2 regions of the Hominimerdicola alba 7 genome follow, and region 2 is predicted to be linked to the other one. Evidence: riboswitches for the same ligand, from Rfam matches in the RefSeq annotation. Region 2 holds a riboswitch; the other holds the start of a gene.
What was found. A riboswitch is a leader RNA that binds a small molecule or an ion and turns the genes downstream of it on or off. The one in region 2 is predicted to bind FMN.
Positions count from the first base shown of each region.

Region 1: another riboswitch for FMN. It lies ahead of ribD (bifunctional diaminohydroxyphosphoribosylaminopyrimidine deaminase/5-amino-6-(5-phosphoribosylamino)uracil reductase RibD); the one in region 2 lies ahead of RUMAL_RS02200 (ECF transporter S component).

Region 1 is NC_014833.1:1,866,821-1,870,711, reverse strand. It holds gene RUMAL_RS08265 (bifunctional 3,4-dihydroxy-2-butanone-4-phosphate synthase/GTP cyclohydrolase II) at 1-441, opposite strand, end outside; gene ribE (riboflavin synthase) at 453-1,097, opposite strand; gene ribD (bifunctional diaminohydroxyphosphoribosylaminopyrimidine deaminase/5-amino-6-(5-phosphoribosylamino)uracil reductase RibD) at 1,082-2,191, opposite strand; FMN riboswitch at 2,278-2,397, opposite strand; gene RUMAL_RS08250 (NAD-dependent epimerase/dehydratase family protein) at 2,635-3,648, shown strand; gene RUMAL_RS08245 (SDR family NAD(P)-dependent oxidoreductase) at 3,648-3,891, shown strand, end outside.
Region 2 is NC_014833.1:468,810-472,700, forward strand. It holds gene RUMAL_RS02195 (hypothetical protein) at 1-557, shown strand, start outside; gene RUMAL_RS02200 (ECF transporter S component) at 736-1,314, opposite strand; FMN riboswitch at 1,396-1,545, opposite strand; gene RUMAL_RS02205 (CD1247 N-terminal domain-containing protein) at 1,580-1,996, opposite strand; gene efp (elongation factor P) at 2,042-2,599, opposite strand; gene RUMAL_RS02215 (6-phosphofructokinase) at 2,940-3,891, shown strand, end outside.

The sequences.
Region 1 (3,891 bases), 1.4 Mb from region 2:
GGTAGCCTCGGTATGTCCCTCACGTTCAAGAACACCGTTTTTCTTGGCTGTCAGCGGGAACATATGCCCGGGTCTACGGAAGTCCTCGGGCTTTGAACCGGGGTCTGCAAGGGCTCTTGCGGTATAACCCCTTTCCTCCGCAGATATGCCTGTAGTCGTATCCACATGGTCTATGGACACAGTAAACGCAGTGGAATGATTATCGGTATTGTAATCCACCATCTGGGGCAGATGCAGCCTGCGGCAGATAGCTTCGCTGACTGGCATACAGATAAGACCTTTAGCGTGTGCAGCCATGAAGTTCACATTCTCTGTGGTCGCGAACTGTGCCGCGCATATCATATCGCCTTCGTTCTCTCTGTCCTCATTGTCGGTGACGAGTATCACTTCACCGTTTCGCAGAGATTCAAGCGCTTCTTCAATAGTATTATATTCAAACATATACCCACTCCTCAGATAAATCCGTTCTTCATAAGCTGCTCCATGGTCACGCCGCTTTTTTTCGGCTCCGCCGGACGCAGCAGCTTTTCCACGTATTTTCCTATGATATCCGTTTCGATATTTATTATATCCCCTACTTTTTTATACGGCAGTATAGTCTGCTCGGCAGTATGAGGTATCACGGATACAGTAAAGTCCGTATCAGTCACCGCAGCAACAGTAAGACTTATGCCGTCCAATGTTACAGAGCCTTTTTCGACTATATACCTCAGCAGTTTTTCGTCCGCCGATATGGTATACCTAACAGCGATGCCGTCCTGCTTGATATTGCTGACAGTGCCCGTACCATCGATATGACCCGAAACTATATGCCCGCCGAAACGACCCTCCGCCGACATCGCCCTTTCAAGATCCACCTTGCTTCCCTGTTTCAGTGTTCCAAGAGAAGATCGGCTAAGAGTCTCGTTCATAACATCAGCCCTGAAGATCTTGCCGTCGTGCTCTGTGACGGTCAGGCACACGCCGTTTACTGCGATACTGTCACCGACTTTAGTCCCCTCAAGGACTTTCTCAGCGGCTATGCGTATAAAAGATGCATTTCCGTTTCGGCAGACCTCGCATACAGTGCCTGTTTCCTCAATCAGTCCTGTGAACATTTCTTCACCCGTCCTTCTATAAGTATATCGCCGTCAAGTTCGGTTATCCTGCGGTCTTCCAGCATGAATGCATCATCGGGCACAGCCACGCCCTGTCCGCCGACAGGAGTTTTCGCGTTACTTCCGCCGAATATCTTAGGTGCAACATAAGCCATCACCTTATCGACTATCCCGCTTTCCAACGCAGACCAGCCCAGCATTCCGCCGCCCTCGATAAGCACACTGTCTATCTTTTCTTTTCCGAGATATGCCATAAGTGCCGAAAGATCGGTACTTCCATTTTTATCAGGCAAACTCAGCACCTTACAGCCGCGTTTCTCATACTCACCGATACGGCCGCTGTCCGCATCACCGCAGACTATCAGCGTCGGAACTTTTTCCGATGTACGCACGATATTGCTGTCAAGAGGTGTGCGCAGATGAGTATCACATATTATCCTCAAAGGATCTCTGACGTTCTTGATGCGGCAGGTAAGCATAGGGTCATCAGCCAGCACCGTACCAACGCCCACCATTATCGCCGCATGATGCAGTCTTTCGCGGTGTACGTGCTTTCGTGCCGTCTCACCTGTTATCCACTGAGATTTGCCTGTATAGCAGGCGATCTTACCGTCAAGGGTCATGGCATATTTCAGGGTAACAAATGGCAGACCTGTCGTGATAAACTTGAAGAATATCTCATTCAGGCGGTCGCATTCATCTTTCAGCACGCCCTCCGTGACTTCTATACCGTGCTCTCGAAGTATAGCCGTTCCCTTGCCTGCAACAAGAGGATTAGGGTCGGAAGAGCCAACAAACACACGTTTTATACCGTGTTCGATCACCGCATCGGTGCAGGGCGGCTGCTTTCCGTGATGACAGCAGGGCTCCAGGGTGACATACATATCCGCCCCTCTGCAATCTATGTCCTTTGCATCACATTCCGCAAAAGCACTCCGTTCGGCATGGAGGTCGCCGTACCTTTTATGATATCCCGAAGCGATAATATTACCGTCACGCACTATGACAGCACCGACCATAGGATTCGGTGAAACATGACCCATACCCTTTTCCGCGAGTGCCAGTGCCTCACGCATAAAGTCTTCATGCCCCATGATGATGCTCCTTTCAATAATATAAAAAGCCCCCGTATACTACGGGGGCTTAAATAGACAAAAATGGTATAACACTTTTTAAGCGTTGTCATCTTCTACCATCCGGACTATACCGTCGGCTCCGGGATCACACCGGATCAACCGCTGAATGCGGCTCGCAGGCTATAACTGCCGGTCAGGAATCTCACCCTGCCCCGAAGACAAATATATTATATCACAGCATTTCGCTGTTGTCAATAGTTATTATAATATTCATACACAATAAAACAGACAGATCCAATACGCATCAGCATACGTTTGAACGCCTGTTTTCGGATAAAAATATCATTATTGGATTCAAAAATTGTAAAAATCTATAAATGTTCGATCAGACCGTTGAAAAGCGAGAAAAGATTTGTTATTATATTAACACGAATACAACAGACCCGTTAAGGAGGTACAACATGAGAATTTTGCTTATCGGCGGTACGGGAACCATCAGTATGGCGATCACAAAACTGCTTTTGTCAGGCGATAATGAGGTATATCTGCTCAACAGAGGAAACAGGAACACAGGATTTCAGGGTAATATCAATTTCATAACAGCTGATATCAGTAATGAGGAAGAAACTGCTGAAAAGATCAAGGATATGGAATTTGACTGTGTAGCTGAGTTCATCGGATTTGTTCCGTCACAGGTTGAAAGAGATTTCAGACTTTTTTGCGGAAAGACCAAACAGTATATCTACATAAGCTCAGCATCGGCATATCAGAAACCGCCTCAGGGCTATCTCATAACCGAGGAAACTCCCCTTGAAAATCCTTACTGGGAATATTCAAGAAACAAGAAAGCCTGCGAGGAATATCTTCTGGAAAGATACCGCAAGGACGGTTTCCCTGTTACTATAGTACGTCCCAGCCACACCTATGATGAACGCAGCGTACCTCTCGGAGTACATGGAACAGGCGGCAGCTGGCAGGTAGTCAGACGTATAATGGACGGTAAGCCTGTAATTATACATGGTGACGGTTCATCCCTGTGGACGATAACTCACAACAGCGATTTCGCCAAAGGATTCGTAGGACTTATAGGCAAAAAGGAAACTATCGGTCAGGCTTATCATATCACTTCCGATGAAAGTGTCAGCTGGAACAGCATATACAAAGCTATCGCTGATACGCTGGGAGTTGAACTGAAGCCTTATTATGTTTCATCTAAGACGCTTGCTGATATGGGAAGACAGTACGATCTTACGGGCAGCCTTATCGGTGACAAGGCAAATTCTGTAATATTCGATAACTCAAAGCTGAGATCAGTAGTACCCGATTTTAAAGCTGAGATCAGCGCAGCCGAAGGAATAAGGAAAACAGTGCAGAATATCCTTGCTCATCCTGAATACCAGAATGAAGACAAGGATTTTGACCTGTGGTGTGATAAGGTCATAGCTGCTATCGAAAAGGCAAAGGAGAATATTTAATGGTTGATGTAAAAGGACGCTGGGCATTTATAACCGGCGCAGCAAGGGGTATAGGATACAGAGCAGCTATATTTATGGCAAAGCACGGCTGCAATCTGATCCTTCAGGGAAGAACAGCAGCACACTGTGAAAAAGTGGTTGCAGAGGCTAAAGCACTTGGTGTTCAGGCTTATGCAGTAGGAGCAGAATTTTCTGACTTGGCACAGGTAGAAAAAATGCTTGCCGATATAGATGCTTTGGGTA
Region 2 (3,891 bases):
TTGAACTTGATGATTTCCTTTTCGGCGGCAAGGGCGAAAGTGAGCAGATAGCTAAACGCAGGAAAAAGCAGTCTTCTTCTGAGGATGAAGAGTTTGAAGAAGAGGATGAGCTGACAGTAAGAAAGGCTGCTTCAAATACTCAGGCAGCATCTGAAAGCGACGTTGACTTTGATTTTGATGTTAACAAACTCAAAAAGCCTGCAGCTGCTGAACGTGACTTCGGTGAGGCTATTGGTTTTGGCAGCAATACACAGAAGTTCAAAGCGGCAAAGGCAGATGATATATCTGATGATATCAATGTTCCTGCTCAGAACAATGAGGCGCCTGCTGACAACGGAAGCCTGCGTCTGAAAGATGATGAGTACTACGAGAAGGCATCACAGCTGGTAGAAGGCAGTAACGCTGCAAGACCTGCAAGACGTCCTGCCGGAGGACAAAGACGCAGAAGACGTCCGGTATCCTCTGCTGCAAATGGTGTAGACAGCGGAGCATCTCTGGAAGATCTGATGAAGCTGATGGAAGAAGAACAGAACAAACTCAAGAATCAGATCAAGTAAAAGCAATTATCAAAAAGCACTCCTGTGAAAATCAGGAGTGCTTTTTTGCATATATCACTTGGATTTGACAAGTTCAAAATTTCCGCCGAATACTGTCAGGACCAGTACTATTGAACCTACAATGACAAGTCCGGCGATAACGATGCCTATGATCGTATTGCGGGTCACTGTGAAGCCGTCATCGCGGCGGCTGAGCATATGAATGCTTTTTCAATGCCTGAGATATTGGCTTATACAGCATAAAACATATAGCTGCATTCAGTGCGCTTTTGATAAGGTTGAATGGCAGCAGGAGAGGCATTATCATGCCTATTACCTCGTCAATGGTGGTATGTGCATATATCGGTGTGATGAACAAATTCATCACCAGCATAACGGCAGTCATGCTGAACATGGCGGCGATAAGACCAATTACTGCGCCCTTGAAACTTTTGTTGTACTTGTATATCAGCGATGCTGTAACGGCAAATGCGGCGCTTCCGCCAAAATTCATAACCGCCCCGAGAAATCCTGTGTCGGACAGTGTTACCATCTCCAGCAGAGATTCTGCCAAGGCTACACCCAAAGCAGCCAATGGCCCGAAAACAAATCCTGCCATTGTGATGAACACGTCTTTGAATTCGAGGGTGAGGAAGCTGACTTTGAATCTGAAAACGAACAGACACAGATAACCAAGTGCGGTGAACATCGCCAGTATCGTCATTTCCTTGACATCCATTTTTTTGGAAGAGGAAGCACCCGCTGTTTTTGTACTCATTCTGATTCCCCCAGATAATAATTATATTCGTAAACAAATGATAAAGCCCCCAAGAAAAACTCGGGGGCTTTGATTTTTATGATGTCGTTTCTTTCATCCGGACTATACCGTCGGTACGGGTTTCTCACCCGTTCGGCGCCGGGCACACTGGCGAGGCGTTCGAGGACTTACAGCATAACAGAAACTGCTGCTCACCTCCGGTGTGGACTTTCACCACCCCTGAAACTAATTTATAGATATATGCCCTGTAACAGATCGCAGGATATTATTCCTCGTCCTCATCCTCGGAGAAATCAAATTCAAGACTCTCTCCACAGTTCGGACATTCTATCGAACCGCTCTCGACCATTTTATCGTCCATTACGATAGTTTCGCCGCATGTGGGGCATACGCACTCATAAAGAGTGTCATCATCCGGATCGTAGTCATAATCTTCGTCATCATCATCGTCACCGTAGAACTCATTGTAGAAGTCGTCCTCCAGATCGGAAAGATCGTCGCTTATGCTGTCAACTACATCAACAGTTTCATCAGCAAGTACTGTAACGTCCTCGATAGCCTTAGCCATCTCCTCCATCAGTTCAGCCATTGCCTTCAGTACCTTGCCCTGATCGGTAGTTTCATCGATCTTCATGCCTTCCATAAGACCCTTGATATAAGCTGCCTTGTTAGTAAGCTCCATTAAAGCCGCCTCCTTTTCAGGTTATGATGTTATTGATACTATGACTTATGCACGCTCCATGTACTCGCAGGTACGTGTATCGATCCTGATCCTGTCACCGGTGTTGATGAACAGAGGAACTCTGATCTCAGCGCCTGTTTCAACAGTCGCAGGCTTTGTAGCATTAGTAGCGGTGTTGCCCTTCTCGCCGGGCTCGGTCTCTGTAACTTCGAGATCTACGAAGAAAGGAGGCTCAACGCCAAATACCTGACCCTTGTAAGAAAGGATCTTACATACCATGTTCTCCTTAACGAACTTGAAGTTGTCGGAAAGCTCGCTCTTGTTTACGGGGATGAGCTCGAATGTCTCAGAATCCATGAAGTAGTAGAGATCGCCGTCACTGTAGGAATATTCCATATCCTTTCTCTCAACATAAGCGGTAGGGAACTTTGCTGTGGGGTTGTAAGTCTTTTCAATTACAGAACCTGTAATAACGTTCTTTACCTTTGCTCTTACAAAAGCAGCACCCTTACCGGGCTTAACGTGCTGGAATTCAACGATCTGCATTACGTTGCCTTCCTCTTCAAATGTCATACCATTTCTGAAATCGCCCGCTGTTACCATATTTTTAGTACCTCCATTATTTTATATGCTAAAAATTCATGCCCAAATCACGTTTGCACATTTTCATATCATAATCATACCATATTTCGCGCTCCATTTCAAGTCTTTTAAAAAACTTTTTAAAATTTGTTAGCATTCTTTTTGGCGCATGAGCTTAATATTCCCATGATACACACTTACACCGTTAATAACAGTACAAATTTTTGTGAAAAACGGAAAAGATTATTAATATTTGAAATTGCCTATTTTATTTGAAATCAAAATGTGCTATAATTTTTGTTGGAAATGCGGAGTGGTGTCCGCAGATAATAAGGAAATAAGGATGTACGGAGGTATTCAAATGAATATTGCAGTTGCTCAGTCGGGCGGACCGACCTGTGCGATCAACGCTTCTTTGCTAGGGGTATTCAAGGAAGCACTGAAAACTCCCGGGATAGACGCAGTTTTCGGTTCTATCAACGGTATCGAGGGCATGATCAAGGACGAACTCATTGATCTTAAAATGGTGATAAGATCCAATGAGGATATGGAGCTTTTAAGGCAGACTCCATCGACGGTGCTCGGTTCATGCCGCTACAAGCTGCCTGCGGCTGACGCAGACGATGAGGTGTACCGCAAGATACAGACAAATCTTGAAAAACATCGTATCGAAGCTTTTTTCTATATCGGCGGAAATGATTCCATGGATACAGTGGATAAGCTTTCTGCTTTTCTGAGGTCTGCGGGTTCGGATATCAGGGTGATAGGTATACCTAAGACCATCGACAACGATCTTCCCGTTACCGATCATACTCCGGGATTCGGCTCGGCTGCGAAATATGTGGCAGCCACCGTTCAGGAGATAATCAGGGACAGTTCTGTATACTCGGTGGATTCTGTTACCATTATTGAAGTAATGGGCAGACACGCAGGCTGGCTGACAGCTTCCACCTGTGTTCTCAGGGCTAACGATGAGATTGCTCCTCACCTTATATATCTGCCCGAATGCGATCTTGATGCTGACAAGTTCCTTGAAGATGTACGCATAATGCAGGCAAAGCACAAGGCAGTAATAGTTGCAGTATCCGAGGGTGTTCGCATACCCGAGGAGAACAGGAAGGATATCGTTGTTGATAACTTCGGTCACGAATACCTTTCGGGCATCGGCAAGACTCTGGAGCAGCTGGTAAAGGAAAGGATAGGCTGCAAGGTACGTTCTATCGAACTTAATGTTATGCAGAGATGTTCATCGCATATATGCTCAAAGACCGATATCGACGAAGCTGAGCTTATCGGCAGTGAGGGTGTTAAAC